Regions from separate parts of the Mesorhizobium sp. M0768 genome, predicted to be linked through region 3. Evidence: predicted binding sites of a transcription regulator. Region 3 holds the regulator's gene; each other region holds the start of a gene.

Region 1 (7,793 bases), on a different contig from region 3:
TCATCCGGCTGCACGGCACGATCATGCCCGGCGGCGGCCAGTTCCGGCCGAGCCTGTCGCTCGCTTCCACCGCCGGCCTTCTCGAAAAGCTGTTTTCCTTCGACGCGCCGGCGGTCGCCATCTCGATCAATTCGCCAGGCGGCTCGCCGGTGCAGTCGCGGCTGATCTTCAGGCGCATCCGCGACCTGGCGAGCGAGAAGAACAAGAAGGTCCTGGTTTTCGTCGAGGACGTGGCGGCATCGGGCGGCTACATGATCGCGGTCGCCGGCGACGAGATCTTTGCCGACCCGTCCTCCATCGTCGGCTCGATCGGCGTGGTGTCTGCCTCGTTCGGCTTTCCGGAGCTGTTGAAGAAGATCGGCATCGAGCGCCGCGTCCACACCGCCGGCCAGAACAAGGCGGTGCTCGACCCGTTCAAACCGGAAAAGAAGGAGGACGTCGAGCGCCTGAAGGCGCTGCAGCTGGAGGTCCACGAGACCTTCATCGACCTCGTCAAGGACAGGCGCGGCAGCAAGCTCAAGGACGATCCCGACCTGTTCACCGGCCTGTTCTGGACGGCCAAGAAGGGGCTTGAACTCGGGCTGGTCGATGCGCTCGGCGACATGCGCAGCGTGCTGAAGAGCCGGTTCGGGCCAAAAACCCAGCTCAAGCTGATCACCGCGCCGCGCGGCCTGTTCGGCCGCTTCGGCCTGTTCGGCTCGAGCTTTTCGGCGCCCGATATCGCCGCCGCCGCGGCAAGCGGCGTCATCGATGCGGCGGAAGAGCGCGCGCTGTGGGCGCGCTTCGGGCTTTGAAAAGCCGGTGAAAGCGTCTAGCATAAATCATCAACCGACCCGACCGGCGGCCTTGCCGGCCTTGCGAGGGAGGAGTTTGACATGCCGCAGATCATTTTCTTCGCCGTCGTCGGCATTGCCGCCTATTTCGGCTACCGCTCCTTCGTCAGGGAAGCCGAGCGTGTGACCGCCAAGGTGCGGCGTACCGAAAAGCAGGCCGCCAACGGTACAATGGGAACATTGGTCAAGGACCCGAAGACCGGCGAATACCGTCTGGCCAAGGATTGACCGTCGTCCCCCTCGCGGCCGAGCCAGTGAACGCCGAGGCCAGCATCCGCGCGTCGCATGCGCACGCCAAGATAAATCTCGCGCTGCACGTCACCGGCCAGCGCGCCGACGGCTATCACACGATCGAAAGCCTGGCTGTGTTCACGCGCTTCGGCGACCGCATCGAAACGGAGCTTGCCGACAGCGATGGGTTTTCCGTGTCCGGCAAATACGCCTCCGCGGTGCCGGTCGACGACAATAATCTGGTGGTGAGAGCGCGCGACGCACTGCGGCGCGAGGCCGGTCCCCAGCACGCACCGGCTGTCGCCATCAGGCTCGAAAAGAACCTGCCGGTCGCGTCCGGTGTCGGCGGCGGGTCGAGCGATGCGGCGGCTGTGCTGCGCGCCTTGGTCCAGACCTGGAGCCTCGACATCGGCGATGCCGAACTGGCGCGGATCGGCCTGTCGCTCGGCGCCGACGTGCCGATGTGCCTCGCAGCCAGACCGCTGATAGCCCGCGGCATCGGCGACGAGCTGACGCTCGTGCCGGGTTTCCCGGCGCTGGGTCTGGTGCTCGTCAATCCCGGCACTGCCGTCTCGACGGCCGACGTGTTCGAGGCGCTTGGCCGCCGCGACAATGCGGGGCTGCCGCCGCTGCCGCGCAGCCTCGACTTCCACAGCATCCGCAACTGGCTGGAGATCACCCGCAACGACCTCGAGCCTGCGGCGCGCGCAATCCAGCCCGCCATCGGCAAGGCGCTTTCCGTGCTCAACAAGGCCGGAGCCGGTTTTGCCAGGATGTCCGGTTCAGGCGCCACCTGCTTCGGGCTGTTCGAGACCGGCAATGTGGCCAAGCGCGCGGCCATCGATATCCGCGGCCGCCATCCCGACTGGTTTGTCGCGGCGACGCGAAGCGTGACATCGGAGGCTGACGCCCATGGCCAGGATTGACGAGAGCCGCCCCTTCGTTCCCGTGCGCATCGCGGTACTGACCGTTTCCGATACGCGCAGCCTCGCCGACGACAAATCCGGGCAGACGCTGGCCGACCGCATTGCCGAGGCCGGCCATGTCCTGGCCGCCCGCGACATCGTTACCGACGACCGCGACAAGATCCGCGACAGGGTCCTGGGCTGGTCGAAGGACGATGCGATCGATGTCGTCATCACCACCGGCGGCACCGGCTTCACCGGCCGCGACGTGACGCCGGAAGCGCTGGAGCCGATCTTCGAAAAGCGCATGGACGGCTTTTCCGAAGTGTTCCACCGCATCTCCTACGACAAGATCGGCACTTCGACGATCCAGAGCCGGGCAACCGGCGGCGTCGTCAATGCCACCTTCGTCTTCGTGCTGCCGGGCTCGCCCGGCGCCTGCAAGGACGCCTGGGACGGCATCTTGAAGCCGCAGCTCGACTATCGGCACATGCCCTGCAACTTCGTCGAGATCATGCCGCGGCTGGACGAGCATTTGCGGCGCGGCTGAGAACCGAGGTATCAGCCAAGCGACGTCGGTTTAGCGAATGACCGGCTCGCCGTGAAAACGCCGGCGCGACGGCGGCGAGACGCCAAAGCCGACTTCCATCATCAGTCGTGGCGTGCGCGTCGGCACGGTGCCCATATGGAAGCCGAACGGATCCTCGACAAAGCCGAGGCCGGCCGGCCCAGTCAGCGTGACCGGGCTCTGCTCGCCGTAGACGCCCAGCACCTCTTCCGCCGAATGGCCGACCAGCAGCGTCAGCTGATGCTTCAGGATGCGGCGGTTGTGGGAGCCGCGGACATAGACATGCGGCCCAGTGTCGGCGTCGACCGGCACCAGGTAGAAAAAGAACTTCAGCATGCGCCAGTCGTCGAGGTCGAAATGGTATTTGCCGAGCGAGGCCATGTTCTTGTCGGCGTCCGAGACGCCACCGGTCGGAAAGCTCCACCAGACGCGGGTCGTGATCAGCTTGGCCTGGCTGCCGAGATAGTGCGCTGCGATATCGAGAAGCAGCGGATCGCGCTGCACGGCGACCGCAGCGTTGCAGTCGAGGACCCGTTCGAAATAGTGACCGCTGAGCAGCGGGCGGCCGAAATGCTTTTCGGCATCGGCGTGTTTTTCGGGCAGGAATTCCAGCCGGCGGTCGAAATTGCCGAAGCATGGCGTGAGCTCGGCGAAGCGGGCGATCTCGTCATGGATGGCGACCGGCAGCATCAGGCCCGAACAGAGCCCCTCGGTGCGCAGCGCGCCGACGACGGCATCGCGGTCAACGCCGGCGAACATCGTTTCACCGACATTGCGCGCCGGCGGAACGGGCTTTGCACCGCGCCAGTGCAGGCGCCGCGCCGGCATGGTGCGGGCCAGCATGAACATCGGCAGCCATGCCGGATTCTCGCGAAGGTCGGAAAGATAGGTCGGGATGCGGGCGGCGATGCGGCGCAGCGTGCCGCCGTTTCGTGCGATCGCCTCGAGGCTTGCAGCGCCGGACTTGTCAGGGCTTGAAAGGGTCATCGGGGTCCTCGAAATGTCGATGGAACAGCATCGACGTTAGTCGTCGCCGCTCCGGCACACCCCAAACCCTATTCGCCCATATCGCCGGGAATGGTAACCCCCGGCCAGATTTTGTGCAACGCACAATAAACGACGACCCGCCAGAAAATGTGCTTGGGCGGAGTTCCCATAACCGGGACGGTAAGCCGTCACTTGCGCGGCGCGACCCAGATCTCGGCGTGGAGCCTCCTGGTCGCCAGGCCGCGGGCGATCGCTTCGGCGCTGCGGGCGTTCTTCGACAGCGCCGCGGCCTGACGCTTGCTGATCACCAAGCCTTCGGCGAGAGCGCGATTTCCGGCAAAGACGCGCGACAGGAACGGCGCGCGGCTGCCGCGTGCCCGCGAGAACCGCGCCGCCATGGTTTGCCTGGCGGTATGGGCGACGACCTCGTCGATCCAGCCCTCTCCCAGCCGCGCGCCCGGTTCCAGCAAGAGCAGCCAGTCGCCCTTGGCCTGCCTGATGCCGGCGGCGATGCCGCCGCTGACATAGTGGCAGCCGGCATGTTCGGCGACGCGGTGCGTCTGATCGGTCGAGCCGGTGTCGCAGACGAGAACGTCGCGCACCACGCCTTCGACCGCGCCGCCGATCAGCGAGGCGAGCGTGCGGGCAAGGCCCTCCTCGTCATTCAGGGTTTCGATCAGGACGCTGAGCATGTTTAGCCGAATAGCGGAAAGCGGTGGGCAGCGCCAGTTTTTGCGGCGCGCCGCGAGAAAGTTCTTGCTTTGTTCTCATCAATGCGATAGGAATACATTCATGAGCAGAGCGATTCGACAGCGGGCGGACAGTCCCTGGGAAAGGGCCAAAATGGAACAGATCGTGCGTGCCGATATTGCAGCCTTCGGCGCTGGCAGGGCCGAGATGGCGAATGCGATGATCGAGCAGAGCGGCATGCGCGTTCGTCCCGACCGCAATCGCGGCAGGTCGGCGGGCATCAATCCGTCCGGCCGTTTCGAGCCGGTCAGCCGACACGTGTTTGACGATGGCTGGAATTCGCTGGAGGAGCTGCCGCCGTTCAGGACCGAGGTACAGGTCGAGAAGCCGCGCACCATCATCACGCGCAACGAATCGCCCGACATCTCCTTCGACCGCTCGATCAATCCCTATCGCGGCTGCGAACATGGCTGCGTCTATTGTTTCGCGCGGCCGACGCACAGCTTCATGGGCCTGTCGCCGGGGCTGGATTTCGAATCGAAGCTGTTTGCCAAGCCGGATGCGGCGCGGCTGCTCGACAAGGAATTGTCCAGGGATAATTACCAGCCGCGCACCATCGCCATCGGCACCAATACCGATCCTTATCAGCCGATCGAGAAGCAATACCGGATCATGCGCGAGATCCTCGAAGTGCTGGAGGCGCGCGGGCATCCGGTCGGCATCGTCACCAAATCGGCGCTGGTGACCCGCGATATCGACATTCTGTCACGCATGGCCGAACGCGGGCTGGCCAAGGTGGCATTGTCGGTGACGACATTGGACAGGATGCTGGCCAGAACGATGGAGCCGCGAGCGTCGACGCCGACCAAGCGGCTGGAGGCGATCAGGCAGCTTTCGGATGCCGGCATTCCGGCCTCGGTGATGGTCGCGCCGATCATCCCCGGACTGACCGACCCGGAGATGGAGCGCATCCTCGATTCGGCGCAGGCAGCGGGCGCGCGCGAGGCCGGCTATGTGCTGCTGCGCCTGCCGCTGGAGGTCGCGCCGATCTTCAAGGACTGGCTGCTGCGCCACTATCCCGACCGCTATCGCCACGTCATGTCGCTGATCCGTTCGATGCGCGACGGCAAGGACTACGATTCGGAATGGGGCAAGCGCATGAAAGGCTCCGGTCCCTATGCCTGGCAGATCGGCCGGCGTTTCGAGATAGCTGCCAAACGGCTCGGCCTCAACGCCGAGCGGCGCTCGCTCAGGACCGACCAGTTCGTCCCCGCCGCCAAGGCTACCGAGCAGCTGATGCTGCTGTGACAAAGCGTCTCGCGCCAGCCGCTTGAAGCGGCCGCAGCAGGCGAAAAATCCCGTCCGGCCTGTCCTGTCCCCGGGCTTGCAGACGGTAGCCCCCTCCTGGTCCGGTGCCCCGCCCGACCCGGAGGGGACTTGCGGAGAATCGGAGCCGATGCGAACCTCGCCGCACCATGGCTCGCCCGCGTTCCGATTCTCCGCTTCTCTTCGAAATCGTCGAGAAACCCGACTTCTCGTTCGAGACGAGGGCGATGGCCGAAGGCCTTTGGCCGGTGGCGGGGATGGACGAGGCCGGCCGCGGCCCGCTCGCCGGGCCGGTGGTGGCGGCAGCGGTGGTGCTCGATCCCGCCAACATCCCCGACGGCCTCGACGATTCCAAGCGGCTGACGCATTTGCAGCGTGAGGCGCTGTTCCTGAAAATCCTCGGCTCCGCGCTCGCCGTATCGATGGCCTCGGTCAGCGCCGAAGGCATCGATGCCTCCAACATCCTCAAGGCCAGCCTGGAGGCGATGCGCCGTGCCGTGGCCGCCCTGTCAATCCGGCCGAAGCTGGCACTGGCCGACGGCCGCGACGTGCCGCCCGGGCTGCCCTGCGAGGGCAAAGCACTGATCAAGGGCGACCAGCGCTCGCAGTCGATCGCCGCAGCCTCGATCGTCGCCAAGGTGATGCGCGACCGCATGATGTGCGGCTGCGGCAGCCATCATGCGCGTTACGGCTTCGAACTGCATATGGGCTACGCCACTGTGCGCCATCGCACGGCGATCGATCTGCACGGGCCAGTGGCACGGCTGCACCGCGCCTCCTTCGCGCCGTTCCGGTTCGGCGGCACCGAGGTGCTGGAGGAAGAGGGTTTTTCGGATTTGGATTGACATTGCGAAGGCGGCTAGGCGCGGATCTCCTCCCTCGAGGGGAGATGGCCGGCAGGCCAGAGGGGGTCGCCTCGCGTGAAGCGCCAACGTTCTCTTTCGTTCCATAGGGCGTCGCGCCAGGACGTGCCGACCCCCTCTGTCGCCTTTGGCGACATCTCCCCCTCGAGGGGGGAGATTACGCGCTCAGTCGCTTTCGCCAACAAAAAAGCCGCCAGGTTTCCCGGGCGACTTTCGATGAATTTCTCGTCGAAGTCGCTTAATTCAGCTTCGACTTCAAATCCTGCAGCGAGGCGTTGAACAGGTCGGCGCCGGCCTTGGCGTCGATCTTGCCGGCCAGCAGCGCCCGCGCGGCTTCGACCGCGATGTCGACAGCGCTGGCACGCACTTCGCCGATCGCTTCGCGTTCGGCCTGGCCGATCTTCTGCTCGGCCAAGGCGGTGCGCCGGGCGACATAGTCCTCGGTCTTCTTGTGCGCCTCGGCGGCAAGCATGTCGGCTTCACGCTTGGCGGCGGCGACGATGGCCGCCGCCTCCTGCTCGGCTTCCTTGCGCTTGCGCTGGTATTGGCCAAGCAGCTGCTGGGCTTCTTCGCGCAACCGGCGCGCTTCCTCGAGCTCGGAGCTGATCTTGTCGGCACGCGCATCAAGCGCCTTGGCGATCATGCCCGGCACCTTGATGTAGATGGCGATGCCGAGGAAGATTACGAGGGCAACAGTTGCCCAAAGCGTCGCGAGAGATGTGGCGTCCATGATGCGCTCCTCACCCGGCCACGGATTTGACCGCGGCCGCGATTTCGGCCTTGCTGGCCTTGCCGCCGACAAGCGCCTCGACGATGGCCGAAGCAGTGTCCTCGGCGATCGTGCCGACTTCCTTCATGGCATTGGCCTTGATAGAAGATATACGCGCCTCGGCCTCGCCAAGCTTCTGGTCAAGCGCTGCCTCGATCGTCTTGCGGGCAGCCTCGGCTTCCGCCTTGGCCGCATCGTTGGCCTGCTGGCCGATCGCATTGGCCTTGCCCTTGGCTTCCGCCAATTCCTGCTCATAGGCGGCAACGGCGGCATCGGCCTCGCTTTTCAGCCGGGCAGCATGGTCGAGATCCTGGGTAATGCGGTCGTTGCGCACGTCGATGATGCCGCCAACGCGCGGCATCACCACCCGTTTCAAGAAGAGATAAAACAGCCCGAAGGTGATTGCCAGCCATAGAAGCTGCGAGGGGTACGTCGCCGGATTGAATGGCGGGAACGTGCCGTGCGCCTCGGCAGGCACGCCGGTGCTAGCGCTGCCGCCTTCGACGGCGGGCGCGGACTCTTGCGCAAAGGCAGATGTCACGAACATGGACTATCCCCGAAATTCAGGCCCGCCGCAGGATCGCGGCCGACCTGTTCAATTCTTCCCAATGTTCAGCCGAA
Region 2 (7,793 bases), on a different contig from region 3:
CGGAACCGTTGCTGGCCGCGATAGATGTCGATGATGGGCTGTTACGGCTTTGCGATGCGGCCTTTGCGGCAACGGGCATGCGCCCGAACGTCGATTTCGCTTTGGCCGCGCTGACGCGCGGTCTCCGTTTGCCGTCCGATGCGCCGTTCCGCTTGTTCGCGCTCGGCCGCAGCGTCGGCTGGGCCGCGCATGCCGTGGAGCAGGTGACGAGCAACGGCCTGATCCGGCCACGCGCCCGCTACCAGGGACCGCTGCCGGAGCAGCTCTAGTCTAGCCGCGCTGCTTGCGAAGTCTCAGCAGCACCTGAAGGAAGTTCCGACGCTGCACTTCGCCAGCCGGCAGTCAGGACATCGTGTCGAGCTTGCGCTGCATCGCGGCGATCTGCTCCTTCAGCTCCTGGAGGTCGTCGGGTTTTTCCGGTGTTTCCTTCCTGGCCGGTTCGGCCGGCGCTGCTGCCGGCGCCGAGCCCGCGGGCGGGAACGGCGTGAACAGCCGCATGGCGTTCTGGAACATTTCCATGTTGCGCCGCGTCTGCTCCTCCAGCACCTTGATTGGTGTCGCGATCTTCATCATGTCCATCGGCGACTTGCCGAGGGCATCTTTCATCTGCTCGCGAAAGCGCTCCTGCTCCTTCGAGAAGGCCAGCATCGACTGCTCGAGAAAGCTCGGCACGATCATCTGCATCTGGTCGCCATAATAGGCGATGAGCTGACGCAGGAACGGGATCGGCAGCATGTTCTGCCCGTCCTTGTTCTCCAGCTCGAAGATGATCTGGGTCAGTACCGGATGCGTGATGTCGTCACCGGTCTTGGCGTCCTGGACAGTAAAGTCCTCGCCTCTTTTGACCATTTCAGCGAGATCCTCGAGCGTCACATAGGTGCTGGTGCCCGTATTGTAGAGACGGCGATTGGCATATTTCTTGATAACAATAGGTTCGTCTTTTGCGGCCATCTGCATCCTCCCCGGACACCGGGCAGCTTAAGTAAGCCGCCGGTAACGATTGCGCCTTTTTAAAGGATATGCGCAAAAGCGCCATGAATCCAAGCAGTTTGTGCAGTGCGGGAACATTTTATGCTGCGCAGCACGGACGGGCCGCCGTCGCAGCGACGGGCGGCATGCTTGCGGGAGTGGGACGCCATGCCCATTTCGGGTTTGACTCGGGTTGTGGAAAGGGCAAGAAAAGTCCCCGACGACACCCGAGATCGTTCCCCGAAAGCCTGGAGAAGAACATGTCCGCTTCCAACGCCATCGTTGTCGCCAGTGCAGCGCGCACGCCCGTCGGCTCCTTCAACGGCGCCTTCGCCAACACCCCAGCCCATGAATTGGGTGCCGTCGCCGTCAGGGAAGCGCTGGTCCGTGCCGGCGTCGACGGCAAGGAGGTGGACGAGGTCATTCTCGGCCAGATTCTGACCGCGGCTCAAGGGCAGAACCCGGCGCGGCAGGCGGCAATGGCTGCCGGCGTACCGCAGGAGGCGACCTCCTGGGGCCTGAACCAGCTCTGCGGCTCGGGCTTGCGCGCCATCGCGCTCGGCATGCAGCAGATCGCCCAGGGCGATGCAAAAATCATCGTTGCCGGCGGCCAGGAATCGATGTCGATGGCTCCGCATGCACAGCATCTGCGCGGTGGCGTCAAGATGGGCGATTTCAAGCTGATCGATACCATGATCAAGGACGGCCTGACCGATGCCTTCTATGGCTATCATATGGGCAACACCGCTGAGAACGTCGCCCGCCAGTTCCAGATCACCCGCGACGACCAGGACCAGTTCGCACTGGCTTCCCAGAACAAGGCCGAGGCCTCGCAGAAAGCCGGGAAATTCAAGGACGAGATCGTTGCCTTTACAGTCAAGGGCAGGAAGGGCGACACCGTAGTCGACCAGGATGAATACATCCGCCACGGCGCGACAATCGATGCCATGACCAAGCTCAAGCCCGCCTTCGACAAGGAAGGCACGGTGACTGCTGCCAATGCTTCCGGCATCAACGACGGCGCCGCCGCCGTGGTGCTGATGACCGAAGCGGAAGCCGCAAGGCGCGGCATCACACCGCTGGTGCGTATTGTTTCCTGGGCGACCGCCGGTGTCGACCCGCAGATCATGGGGACGGGACCGATCCCCTCCTCGCGCAAGGCGCTGGCCAAGGCCGGCTGGTCGGTTGGCGACCTCGATCTGGTCGAAGCCAACGAAGCCTTTGCCGCGCAGGCCTGCGCCGTCAACAAGGACATGGGCTGGGATCCGGCCATCGTCAACGTCAATGGCGGCGCCATCGCCATCGGCCATCCGGTCGGCGCCTCGGGCGCCCGCATCTTCAACACGCTGGTCTACGAGATGCGCCGCAGAAGTGCCAAGAAAGGCCTTGCCACGCTGTGCATCGGCGGCGGCATGGGTGTTGCCATGTGCGTGGAAGCATTGTGATGAGATAAGCGATACGAATAGGATGCTGGCGCAAAGCGAGTAGGGAATAGAGGGCAAAACCCACCGCTTCAACGCTCAGTCATCTGCATTTCCCGGGAGGACATATGACAAAGGTTGCAATCGTCACAGGCGGGTCGCGCGGCATCGGCGCGGCGATATCGGTCGCCTTGAAAAGCGCCGGCTATTCGGTCGCCGCAAACTACGCCGGCAATGAAGAAGCGGCGGCAAAGTTCAACGCCGCGACCGGCATCCCGGTCTATAAATGGTCGGTCGCCGACTACGAGGCCTGCGCCGCCGGCATCAAACAGATCGAAGCCGATCTCGGTCCCGTCTCGGTGCTGGTCAACAATGCCGGCATCACTCGCGACGCGATGTTCCACAAGATGACGCGCGAGCAATGGAAGGAGGTCCTCGACACCAACCTTTCCGGCGTCTTCAACATGACGCATCCATTGTGGGGCGGCATGCGCGACCGCAAGTTCGGTCGCATCATCACCATCTCCTCGATCAACGGTCAGAAAGGCCAGGTCGGCCAGGTCAATTATTCGGCCTCGAAGGCCGGCGATATCGGCTTCACCAAGGCACTGGCCCAGGAAGGCGCGCGCGCCGGCATCACCGTCAACGTCATTTGCCCCGGCTACATCGCCACCGAGATGGTCAAGGCAATGGACGAGAAGGTCCTCAACGAGCGCGTCATCCCGCACATCCCGGTCGGCCGTCTCGGCGAGCCGGAGGAGATCGCGCGCTGCGTCGTCTTTCTCGCTTCCGACGATGCCGGTTTCATCACCGGCTCGACCATATCAGCCAATGGCGGCCAGTACGTCGCCTGATCGTTTATCTTTACGTTGAGACAGATACGCACTTGGACGAACGGGCCTGCAAAACGGCCCGTTTCTATAGCGGTCTTCCCGTTGCAAGATCTCGATGCAGCACGCTGCCCCAATCCGGCACGCAAAGGTTAACGGCAAACTCGCAGCTTGTGCAAAAGCCGCCCGGCAGCCTGTGGATTCTCGGTGGAAAAGCTGTTCACAACACAACATGTTGCGGTGAACAAACCAAGAAACTTCGGCTATCTCTGATTCGTCGCCGATTCGTTCCGGCTTTGAGCGGAACGTTAACGGCGAGAGCTGAAAACACCCGCGAAATGATTAAAACGCATTAGGAAACATCAATAATTTCATAATGTTGTGCGAAGCAGATTGGCCGGCCACGACCATTCGCCGGCAAAGGTTAACCGCAGTGCTCGCTTGGATGCCGCTTGCATAAATCGGGCCAGTTTCCGTGATTCAGCATGTGGTGAGGTACGCCGACAGAAAACCCAGATGTAGCCGTGAACAAACCCTGAATCAGCGCGAGTCAGTGATTCGTCGCTGATTCGTTCCAGACTCGTTCCAACTGTTAATCGGGAACAGATTTTCTGGCTTCGAACCAACCAATCGGCCTGCCCTCGGCATATTCCGCTTTCGCTTCGCGCCCGAAATCCCTATGTGTCGCCTGTCATACGCGGCCAATATGGGCGCGCTCCCGACAATGCGAGGCAGAGAGCCTTATTTCCAGGCCGATGAACATCCATCCGAAACACACTGAACCGCTGATCCTGTCGGGTCGAGACGTGACGGCCGTGCTCGGCCCGACCAACACCGGCAAGACCCATCTCGCCATCGAACGCATGGTGGCGCACGAAAGCGGCGTCATCGGCCTGCCGCTCAGGCTGCTTGCCCGCGAGGTCTATACGCGCGTCTGCGAGAAGGTCGGCGCCCATAAGGTGGCGCTCATCACCGGCGAGGAAAAGATCCAGCCGGCGGGCGCGAAATACTCGGTCTGCACCGTGGAAGCGATGCCGCGCGAGACCGACGCCGCCTTCGTTGCCATCGACGAGGTCCAGCTCGCCGGCGATCTCGAACGCGGACACATCTTTACCGATCGCATCCTACATCTGCGCGGCCGGCAGGAGACGCTGCTGCTGGGCGCGGCCACCATGCACGGCATCCTGCAGCGCCTGCTGCGGGGCGTGTCGGTGGTGACCCGGCCACGCCTCTCGCATCTTGCCTATGTCGGCTCGAAGAAGCTGACCCGCCTGCCGCGGCGCACGGCGATCGTCGCCTTCTCGGCCGACGAGGTCTATGCCATCGCCGAGCTGATCCGCCGCCAGCAGGGCGGTGCCGCCGTCGTGCTCGGCGCGCTCAGCCCGCGCACGCGCAACGCCCAGGTGGCGCTGTTCCAGTCGGGCGACGTCGACTACCTCGTCGCCACCGACGCCATCGGCATGGGCCTCAACCTCGACCTCGACCACGTCGCCTTCGCCCAGAATCGAAAATTCGACGGCTACCAGTACCGCAACCTGACGGCGGCCGAGCTCGGCCAGATTGCCGGCCGCGCCGGCCGGCATCTGCGCGATGGCACCTTCGGCGTCACCGGCCAGGTCGATCCGCTGGATGATGAACTGGTCAACAAGATCGAGGCGCATGATTTCGATCCGGTGAAAGTGCTGCAGTGGCGTACCGCGCATTTCGATTTCGCCAGCCTCGATGCGCTGAAGCGCTCGATCGAGACCAACGCCCCGGTCGAAGGCCTGACGCGCGCGCTGCCGGCCGTGGACGCGCAGGCGCTCGAGCATCTGTCGCGCGACGAGGACATCCGGGCACTCACCACCGATGCCAGGCGCGTGGCGCTGCTGTGGGAAGCCTGCGCCCTGCCCGACTACAGGAAGATCGCGCCGGCCCAGCACGCCGACTTGATCGCCTCCATTTACATGGACCTTGCCAGGCATGGCCATGTCGACGAGAACTACATGGCCGAGCAGGTGCGCCGTGCCGACACCACCGAAGGCGATATCGACACGCTATCGCACAGGATTGCCCAGATCCGCACATGGACCTTCGTTTCCAACCGGCCCGGCTGGCTGGCCGATCGGGCACACTGGCAGGAAAAGACGCGCGAAATCGAAGACAGATTGTCGGATGCGCTGCATGAGCGGTTGACGAAACGTTTTGTAGACCGCAGGACTTCCGTCCTCATGCGGCGCCTTAGAGAAAACACGATGCCTGAAGCCGAAATCAGCCCAACCGGAACCGTCCTCGTCGAAGGCCATCACGTCGGCGAGTTGCAAGGTTTCCGCTTCACCGCCGACCAGAGCGCCGGCGGCGAAGACGCCAAGGCGGTGCGGGCGGCGGCGCAGAAGGCGCTTGCCGCCGAGTTCGAGGCGCGGGCCGAGCGCTTCGGCGCCTCGGCCAATGGCGACATCGCGCTGGGTTCGGATGGCACGCTGCGCTGGATCGGCGCGCCGATCGGCACGCTGGTCGCCGGCGAAGACGCTTTGAAGCCGCGTCTGGTTCTGCTGGCCGACGAGCAACTCACCGGCCCGGCACGCGACAAGGTTGCGGCGCGCGCCGAGCGCTTCGTAAACTTCCAGATCGAATCCCTGCTGAAGCCGCTGGTCGATCTCAAGAATGCCGAGCAGATCACCGGCATCGGCCGCGGCATCGCTTTCCAGCTTGTCGAGCATTTCGGCCTCATCAACCGTCGCGACATCGCCGACGAGATGAAGTCGCTCGACCAGGAAGGCCGCGCGGCGCTTCGCCGTCTCGGAGTGCGCTTCGGCGCCTACCATGTCTTCGTGCCGGCGCTGATCAAACCGGCGCCGGCCGGGCTGATAACGCTGCTGTGGGCGCTGAGAAACGACGGCAAGGACAAGCCCGGCTTCGGCGATGTCGTTCACGCACTGGCCTCCGGCCGCACCTCGGTGGTCATCGATCCGACCTTCGACAAGACCTTCTACAAGCTTGCCGGCTACCGCAATCTTGGCCGGCGTGCTGTACGCGTCGATATTCTCGAACGGCTGGCCGACCTGATCCGGCCGGCGACCAACTGGAAGCCGGGCCTCGGCCCTCGCCCCGACGGCGCCTATGACGGCCAGTCCTTCATGGTGACGCCGCCGATGATGTCGATTCTCGGCGCCACCGCCGACGACATGGAAGAAATCCTGAAGGGACTCGGCTATCGCGCCGATGCCAAACCGGCGGCCGAGGTCAAGGCGCGGCTCGAAGCACAGGACAATGCCGCGCGTGAAGCTGCCGCTGCAAAGCAGGCGGCGGAAGAGACTGCGCGCGTCGAGCAGGCGAGGATGGCGGAAGCATCTGCCGCGGCAGAGCCGCCGGCGGAGGCTTCGGAACCTGTGTCGGATGCGGCTCCTGTTGCGGAGGCGGCGGCCGAAGCTGTGACCGAAGCGACGGCAGAGCCTGTCGCGGAAGCTCCAGCCCCTGAAGCTGCGGCAGAAGTCACGCAAGAGACCCGGCCCGCCGCGGAGGCGACTGCTGAAGCGCCTGCGGAACCAGCGGCCGAGCCAACGGCGGAACTTGGGGCGGAAACTGAGGCTGCGGCACCGGCAGAGCCGCCGGTTTCCGACACTACGGAAGCATCGCCGGCCGAACCTGCAGCGACGGCAGGAGCCATCGCCGGCGAAGCTGCTCCAGAAGCCGAGGAGCCAAAACCCATCCTGTTGTGGCGGCAGGGTCGTTTCGACCAGCGCCCGCGTCATCGCCAGCATGACAACCGCCCCCGGGACAATCATCGGGACAATCGCGCGCGCAGTGGTCAAGCTGCGCCGGACAGCCGCAGCGATGCGCCGACAGATGCCGGCGGGCAAGCGACGCCGGGCGACCGGCCCGCCCGTCAGGGGCGCCACGACCAGCGCGACGGCGCCGGCAAGCCACGCTTCGATCGCAGCAAGTTCAAGCCCAGGCCGCAAGGCGAGGCGGCAGAGCAGCGCGCCGGCAAGCCGCAAGGTGAACGCCCGGACCGGCGCGAAAACCGGCCCGACTGGAAGGCTGGCCGGCAGGACGGCAAAGGCGGCGCCCAAGGCGCAAAACCCGCCTTCCAGCCAAAGCCGCGTGAGGAACGCCCGGTCCGCTTCGACCCGGACTCGCCGTTCGCCAAGCTCGCCGCGTTGCGCGACCAGCTGAAGAAGTAAGCTGCTCGTCCAATGGTCACTGATGCCCGCCAGCGCATCGACAAGTGGTTGTTCTTCTCGCGCGCGGTAAAATCGCGCACGCTGGCAGCCAGGCTGGTCGTCGCCGGACGCGTCCGCATCAATCGCGACAAAGCAGCGCAGGCCTCCGACACGGTCCGGCCGGGCGACGTTTTGACCATCACGCTGGAGCGGCGGATCTTCGTCTGGAAAGTCCTTGGCACCGGCGTACGGCGTGGCCCGGCCGAAGAGGCCCGCCTGCTCTACGAGGACATGTCGCCGCCCCCCGCGCCCAAGGGCGAGGCGCTCCCGGATGCGGTGCCGCCGTTGCGCGAGGCCGGCAGCGGTCGCCCGACGAAGAAGGAACGCCGCCAGACCGACCACCTGCTCGGCGACGATTGAGCAAGGTCGAA
Region 3 (7,793 bases):
GGCGTGCAGGATGAAGATGCGCTCCATCGCGCGGGCCAGCACCGGATTGATCTTGTATTCCTCGCAAGGCACGGCGAAGCACATATGCAGGAAATTGGCTGCGAAATTCAGCTCGTTCTTCGGGTAAATGAATGGCTGGCCGATGTGGTATTTATAGGCCATCGCCGCGATCGTCGGCATCTTGGCGATCAGCCGCATTGACGCGACCATGCGTTGATAGGGGTCCGAGATATCGGTGGAATCGTGATAGAAGGCCGACAGCGCGCCGACCACGCCGCACATCACCGCCATCGGATGCGCATCACGGCGGAAGCCGGTGAAAAAGCGCGACATCTGCTCATGCACCATGGTGTGGCGCGTCACCCGGTAGTCGAAATCGTCCTTCTGCGCCTTGGTCGGGAGTTCACCATAGAGCAAGAGATAGCAGACTTCGAGGAAGTCGCCGTGCTCGGCCAATTGGTCGATCGGGTAGCCGCGGTGCAAAAGAATGCCGGCATCGCCATCGATGAAGGTGATTTCCGATTCGCAGCTCGCCGTCGACGTAAAACCGGGATCGTAGGTAAAGACGCCGGCGGTGTTGTAGAGCGAACCGATATCGATGACGTCAGGTCCTACCGAACCACTTCGTATCTTGAATTCATGGGTTTTGCCGCCGAGTTCCAGCTTGGCCGTCGATGCCTGGGTTTTGCCGCCAAATTCCATTTTTGTCGCAGGTTCGGTCATAGCAAACTCCTTTTTGTTTCCTCAGGCCGGCAAAGGCAAAATATCTGAACCCAACACGTCAAAAGCATCGGAATACGCACATTTGCGCCCGCAATTGAATCTGCGCGGCAGATTAGGCCAAGACCCAATGTTGCACTGCGAAACACACCTTTCAATGCCAATCTTCTTGGGCCAGTTTGCTAATCGATTTGATCAGCGATCCGCGCCAGGCTTTCCTCGCGGCCAAGCACGGCAAGCACATCAAAGACACCTGGCGAGGTACTTTTGCCGGTGAGCGCGGCGCGCAAAGGTTGGGCCACGGCGCCGAGTTTATGGCCGGCGGCCTGCGCATAGTCGCGGATCGCGGCTTCGGCTGAGGCGGCAGACCACTCCGAAACCGTGGCTAGTGCCGCATGAGCGCCCCGCAGGATCGCGCGCGCCTCACCGCTGAGCAGCGCCGCCGCCTTCTCGTCGACCGGCAGCGGCCGTTCGACGAAAAGGAATGCAGCCCCTTCAACAAGTTCGACCAGCGTTTTGGCGCGCTCCTTCAGGCCCGGCAACGCGGCAAGCAGTTGCGCCCTGCGTCTGTCGTCGAGGCGAGCGGCGATTGCCGGGCCGCCTTCTAGATAGGGCAGAGTGGCGATGAAGATGTCGAGCAGCGCCGCGTCGTTCATCCGGCGCATATGCACGCCGTTAAGCGCCTCGAGCTTGGCGAAGTCGAAACGGGCGGCGCCCTTGTTGACGTCGCCAATGTCGAACCATGTAATCATGTCGGCGATCGACATGATCTCATCGTCGCCGTGGCTCCAGCCAAGCCTCGCCAGATAGTTGAGCAGCGCCTCCGGCAGGTAGCCCATGGCGCGATAGGCTTCGACGCCAAGCGCACCGTGCCGCTTCGACAGCTTGGCGCCGTCGGCACCGTGGATCAACGGGATATGCGACATCGACGGCACCTCCCAGCCCATGGCGTGATAGATTACGGTCTGGCGTGCGGCGTTGGTCAAATGATCGTCGCCGCGGATGATGTGGGTGATGCCCATGTCGTGATCGTCGACGACGACGGCATGCATGTAGGTGGGATTGCCGTCCGAGCGCAGAATAATGAAATCGTCGAGATCCTTGTTGGGAAAGCGCACGTCGCCCTGGACGCGGTCATGCACCACCGTCTCGCCGTCTGTCGGCGCCTTGATGCGGATCGCCCCCTTGGCGCCGGGCGGCGCCTCCGACGGGTCGCGGTCGCGCCAGCGCCCATCATAGCGGGGCGGAAGCCCCTTGGCTCGCGCTGCCTCGCGCATCGCCTCCAGCTCCGCCGGCGTCGCGTAGCAGTAATAGGCCTTGCCCACGCGCACCAGCTCCTCGGCCACCTCGCGATGGCGCGGCGCGCGCTCGAACTGCGAGACAGGCGCGCCGTCCCAGGTGAGTCCGAGCCAGGAAAGCCCGTCGAGAATGGCTGCCGTCGCCGCATCCGTCGACCGCTCACGGTCGGTATCCTCTATACGCAGCAGCATCGTGCCGCCCGTGTGCTTGGCGTACAGCCAGTTGAACAGCGCCGTGCGCGCGCCGCCAATGTGCAGATAGCCGGTGGGCGAGGGGGCAAAACGGGTGACGACCTTATCGGGCATGGAACTCTCAGGCGGGCGAAGGAAGTGGGTTTGCGGACTTTCGCGCGTTGCGCGTTCATGTAGCATAGGAGGTCGAGGGCGCAAGGGGCAGACCCGATGGCTGTGCGAGGCCGTGGTGCGGGCGAGGGCGAGGACGTTGGCAGCGACGTCAGCGAACGCTTGCTGTTTGCCGCTCCCCCGCCTGTCCCGCCGGCACCGGCATTGCTACCTGCTCCGCGCTTCGATGCTCCGTCGCTGCCGGCCAGCGACCCAGCAACGGTTCTCGTGCCCGCGGGCGAGCCTATCGTACGCCTGCGCAGGCGTTTCCGCCTCCCGTCACCGTCCCGTATCCGCAACAGCGTAACCACAGCGGCCGGTCTGGAACTCGACCGCGGCATCGCCTTCCTGCTGGTGCCGGTGTTCCTCGCATGCGGGGTGGTCGTTTATTTCGGGCTGTCGGTGGAGCCGGCCTTTCCACAGCCGATCGCAATCGCGCTCCTCGCGACCCTTTGTGCCGTCGTCTCGCGGTCATGGCCCAGGACGCGCCTGTGCTTCATGGTGGCACTGCTCTGCGCGCTTGGCGTACTTGCCGCCAAGTTCGAAACATGGCGTGTCGGAACGCATATGCTCGGCTCCGAAATCTCGACGCGGCTGACGGGTCGCGTCGTATCGTACGAGCCCATGGCGAGCGGCCGCATCAGGCTGACAATCGATGTGATCTCAACCGCCAGGCCGACACTGCGCTACATGCCGGAACGGGTCCGCGTTTCGGCGATGAAGATACCGGCTGAGCTGACCGCCGGTTCCGAGATCACCGGCTATGTGCGGCTGCTGCCGCCGACCGGCCCGGTGCGGCCCGACAGCTATGATTTCTCCTTCGACAGCTATTTCGCCGGTATCGGCGGCAGCGGCTTTTTTCTCGGCAATCCGAAAATCGTGTCGTCGGACAGCATGCCGCTTGCCGCGCAGCTTTCTTCCGCGATCGAAGACGCGCGCGAATCCATCGCCGACCATATCCGCAGCCGCATCGGCGGTGCCGAGGGCGAGATTGCTGCTGCGCTGATCGTCGGCGTGCGCGCCGGCATTCCCGAGGAGATCAACGAAGCGATGCGGCGCACCGGCATCTACCACATCATCTCCATCTCGGGGCTGCATATGGCGTTGGTCGCCGGCACCATCATGGCGCTGCTGCGGGGTGCCTTTGCGCTGTTTCCCGATTTCTCATCGCGACGGCCGGTCAAGAAATATGCCGCGGCCGCCGCGCTTTTTTCGATTGCGGCCTACCTCGTCTTTTCCGGCATAGTCGTGGCGGCCGAACGCAGCTTCATCATGCTGGCGGTGATGCTTATCGCCGTGCTGTTCGACCGGGCCGCGCTCACCATGCGCAACCTGGCGATCTCGGCCATCGCGGTCATCCTGGTATCGCCGCACGAGGTGGTCGGTCCGAGTTTCCAGATGTCCTTCGCCGCGACGGCGGCCCTTGTCGGCGCCTATGCAGGCTGGTCCGATTACCGCGCCGGCAGGGCCACCACGCCGCCGCCGCGGCGGTCGCCGCTACGCTTTGCCACGCGAAAGGTCCTGCTGGGCATGTGCGGTCTGGCGATGACCTCAATCATTGCAGGGAGCGCCACAGCGCTTTTCGCCATATGGCATTTCCAGCGCGTGGCGCCGCTCAGCCTGTTCGCCAATCTGGCCATCATGCCCATCGTCTCATTGGTCGTCATGCCCTTCGCCGTTCTCAGCGCGCTGGCGATGCCGTTCGGTGCGGATGGCCCTTTCCTCTATGTCATGGGCAAGGGGCTGACGGCGATGATCGCCCTGTCCGGGTGGATCTCGGAGCGCTCGCCCATCGATGCGGTCGGGCTGATTTCGCTGAGATCCGTCCTTCTGGTGACGATCGCCCTCGTCATTGCCAGCATGGCGACGACGTGGTTGCGGCTGGCGGCACTTCCTTTTGCGCTCGCCGGCTTGCTGACGACAACGCAGACACGCATACCCGACGTATTGGTCTCGGAGGACGCACGGCTGGTCGCGCTGCCGATCGGCAGCGGTGAACTCGCGGTCAACCGGGCACGCCCGAATGAGTTCACCATCGACAACTGGAAACGCGCGCTCACATCAGAGGCTATCGTCGCGCCGGAAACACCTGGAAAGAACGACCCGCAATTCGATATTGCCGATCCGGCCGACCTACCGCCGGGCATGCCGTTCATTTGCACGGACGGCCTCTGCCTTGCCAGGCATCCATCCGGCGCGATCATCGCGCAAGCCAAGGACCGCGATACTGCGCGGCCAGCCTGCGCCTTTGCCAGCTTGGTCGTCATCGACGACGCCACCGCCCATAACCCCTGCTACTACGACCGGCTGGTCCTCGTCGTCACCAAACGGCAACTGGCGCGCGCGGGAAGTGCCGCCGTCTATTTCGATCCACAAGCGGCAACACGCGCCGAGATCCGCTTCGCCGTCGAAAAATCATACCGGCCCTGGCACGTGCAGCGGAAATTTTCACGCGCGGCACGGGGCCTGCCGCCATACCGCAGGGCCGACAAAGCCGGCGCCAAGGGCGGAGCTCAGTAGCGGCGGATCAGTCCGACGAGCTTGCCCTGCACCTTGACCCTGTCTGGTCCGAAGATGCGCGTCTCGTAGGCCGGATTGGCGGCTTCCAGGGCGATCGAGGCGCCCTTGCGGCGGAACCGCTTCAGCGTCGCTTCCTCCTCGTCGACCAGTGCCACCACGATCTCACCGGGGCTCGCCGTATCGGCATTGCGGATGATCACCGTGTCGCCGTCGAAAATGCCGGCCTCGATCATCGAATCACCTTTGACCTCGAGCGCATAATGCTCGCCGCCCATGATCATATCCGGCGGCACCGAAATCGAATGCGTCTGGTGCTGGATGGCGTCGATCGGCACACCGGCAGCGATGCGGCCCATCACCGGGATCGAAACGGCGGCGACGACATCGTCGTCATTTCCGGCTGCGGGCACGCGCGACGATGTCGGCTTGCCTTGCCGAGGGGCGCCTTGCCCAAGACTACCCTGGATGACACTCGGCGAGAACTTGCGTGCCGCATTGAGGCCGGGGGCGATCGAGTCAGGCAGGCGTAGCACCTCCAGCGCACGGGCCCGGTTGGGCAAACGGCGAATGAAGCCGCGCTCCTCCAGCGCCGTAATCAGCCGGTGGATTCCGGATTTGGAAGCCAGGTCGAGCGCTTCCTTCATCTCGTCGAATGAAGGCGGGATACCGCTTTCCTTCAACCTTTCGTGGATGAACATAAGCAGTTCGTGTTGTTTGCGTGTCAGCATAGCGACCCCCAACAGAATCAGAAAAACAAACCCAGAACAAACACTATCTGTTCCAGTTGTGTTCCGCAACTGTTTAAAGTTTAATGAATGCGTTAAGGCTCGGGAAACAAACGACGTCCCCTACCGGCGTACCGCATTTTCACCGCCGCGAGCCTCATCGCCTTGATTCTGCTTTCGTTTGCGCCCTTCTGGCCTCCTAGAAGGCAGCACTGGCATCGGCCGTCGGTCGGCAAAAGGCACGGAATTGAACCCGTATCGACTGTGCGGTTTGGTCGATGCACCGTGAACGAAACGAACTCAAAACGCCAACCTCGGGTTAAGTCCCAGTTTCCACCGCCTGGTCAGGCTGCTTCTCGCCGGTGGAGCCTTGCTGCGCGCAACCAGGTAATGGAAGAACAGTCGATGCGTGTCCGGCGTTGCGTTGGATCTTGGGGGAGCAGACAAATCATGACAGGAATTCCCGATCTCGTGGCCATAAAGGCGATGGATGCCGCGGATCCGCTGCGCGCGATGCGCGACCGCTTTGTGTTGCCGCAAGGAGTGATCTATCTCGACGGCAATTCGCTAGGAGCTGCTTCACGTGCCGCTTTCGATGAACTGCACAAGGCCGCGACCGAAGAATGGTCGCATGATCTCATCCGCGCATGGAACACGGCCGGCTGGTTCAACATGCCGCTTGAACTTGGCGACCAGCTCGGGCGCCTGATCGGTGCCGCGGCCGGCCAGACGGTGGTCTGCGACACGACATCGGTCAACATCTACAAGCTGCTGCACGCCGCCATGGCCATGCGACCGGAGCGGCAGGTCATCGTCGCCGAGGACGATAGTTTTCCGACGGACCTCTACATGGCCGAGGGTGTGGTTTCGACGCGAAAAGATACGCTGCTGCGCCTCTCGGGGGTCGACGCGCCGACCATCGAAGAGCTGATCGACGAACGCACCGCCGTGGTGCTGGTCAACCACGTCAACTATAAGTCGGGCGAACTGCGCGACATGCCGGCGCTGACGCGCAGGGCTCAGGAAGCCGGGGCGATGATCGTCTGGGATCTCTGCCACACCGCCGGCGCGATGCCAGTCGAGCTCGACAAGGCAAACGCCGATTTTGCCGTTGGCTGCACCTACAAATATCTGAATGGCGGCCCGGGCGCGCCTGCCTTCATCTATGCGGCTGAGCGGCATCTTTCCTACATCCAGCAGCCGCTCACCGGCTGGTGGGGCCATGCACGGCCCTTCGCCTTCGAGCCAGGCTATGCGGCCGGCACCGGCATCCGCCGGTTTCTGTGCGGCACGCAGCCGGTCTTGTCGATGCGCACGCTGAAGGGCGCGCTCGACATCTGGAACGATGTCGACATGACGGCGGTGCGCAAGAAGAGCATCGCGCTGGCGGATCTGTTCATCGAGCTTGTCGAGGCAAAGTGCGGCACTTACGGGCTCACGCTCGAAAGCACGCGCGATGGGGAAAAACGCGGCAGCCAGATTTCATTCATGCATGAGCATGGCTACCAAGTCATGCGCGCGCTGATCGAACGTGGCGTGATCGGCGATTTTCGCGCGCCATCGACCATGCGCTTCGGCTTCACCCCGCTCTATATCGGCTATGCCGATGTCTGGCAGGCCGTCAAAGTGCTTGAGGACATCCTGCACACCAGTGCGTGGAAGGATGCGCGCTTCGCCATCAAAGCAGCTGTCACTTGAGATTGATGCGAGAGCTGGAACCGTGAGGCTGGCGACGACGCGCCGCGCGATGCTTACGGCTACGTTGCAAGGCCATATGCCAAGGAGGGCGCAGGGTGTTCGAACGTCACATTGCCGATTGGGACAACGCCTATGCCAACGGCGCCAACATAGCCGGCAGCGATCGCTGGCCGGCGGCCTGGATCGAGCCCGCGCGGGTTTTCCGCGACGTGCTTTCGACCGAGGGCAGGGCGCGGCTCGACATGGCCTATGGCGACAACCCACGCAACCGGCTCGATCTTTTCCTGCCGGCCATCAAGCCCAAGGGACTCGTGGTGTTCGTCCATGGCGGCTACTGGATGGAATTCGACAAGAATTTCTGGTCGCATCTTGCCGCTGGCCCTGTTGATCGCGGCTATGCGGTGGCGATGCCGTCCTACACGCTCTGTCCGCAGATACGCATTGGCGGCATCGTCAAGGAAGTCGGCGCGGCGATCGGCAAGGCGGCGGC

What was found. The regulator LexA, encoded in region 3, represses DNA repair genes until DNA is damaged. The targets are predictions, from matches to a motif close to TGTTCNNNNTGTGTTCNG.
Region 1: NKI08_RS09645 (PA0069 family radical SAM protein) is a predicted target of LexA. The motif match lies at 4,276-4,293, and genes of this name have one in related genera.
Region 2: NKI08_RS08200 (helicase-related protein) is a predicted target of LexA. The motif match lies at 3,791-3,808, and genes of this name have one in related genera.

What each region holds. Positions count from the first base shown of each region.
Region 1 is NZ_JAMYPD010000005.1:174,953-182,745, reverse strand. It holds gene NKI08_RS09675 (S49 family peptidase) at 1-794, shown strand, start outside; gene NKI08_RS09670 (membrane protein) at 876-1,061, shown strand; gene NKI08_RS09665 (4-(cytidine 5'-diphospho)-2-C-methyl-D-erythritol kinase) at 1,088-1,990, shown strand; gene moaB (molybdenum cofactor biosynthesis protein B) at 1,977-2,519, shown strand; gene NKI08_RS09655 (phytanoyl-CoA dioxygenase family protein) at 2,550-3,524, opposite strand; gene NKI08_RS09650 (glycosyltransferase) at 3,713-4,216, opposite strand; gene NKI08_RS09645 (PA0069 family radical SAM protein) at 4,368-5,522, shown strand; gene rnhB (ribonuclease HII) at 5,690-6,385, shown strand; gene NKI08_RS09635 (F0F1 ATP synthase subunit B) at 6,642-7,133, opposite strand; gene NKI08_RS09630 (F0F1 ATP synthase subunit B) at 7,144-7,719, opposite strand.
Region 2 is NZ_JAMYPD010000004.1:306,682-314,474, forward strand. It holds partial or broken gene NKI08_RS08180 (citrate synthase) at 1-269, shown strand, start outside; gene phaR (polyhydroxyalkanoate synthesis repressor PhaR) at 343-951, opposite strand; gene NKI08_RS08190 (acetyl-CoA C-acetyltransferase) at 1,230-2,414, shown strand; gene phbB (acetoacetyl-CoA reductase) at 2,519-3,244, shown strand; gene NKI08_RS08200 (helicase-related protein) at 3,976-7,383, shown strand; gene NKI08_RS08205 (RNA-binding S4 domain-containing protein) at 7,396-7,782, shown strand.
Region 3 is NZ_JAMYPD010000001.1:37,268-45,060, reverse strand. It holds gene gltA (citrate synthase) at 1-723, opposite strand, end outside; gene gltX (glutamate--tRNA ligase) at 903-2,324, opposite strand; gene NKI08_RS00200 (ComEC/Rec2 family competence protein) at 2,421-4,880, shown strand; gene lexA (transcriptional repressor LexA) at 4,874-5,608, opposite strand; gene kynU (kynureninase) at 6,056-7,303, shown strand; gene NKI08_RS00185 (hormone-sensitive lipase) at 7,399-7,793, shown strand, end outside.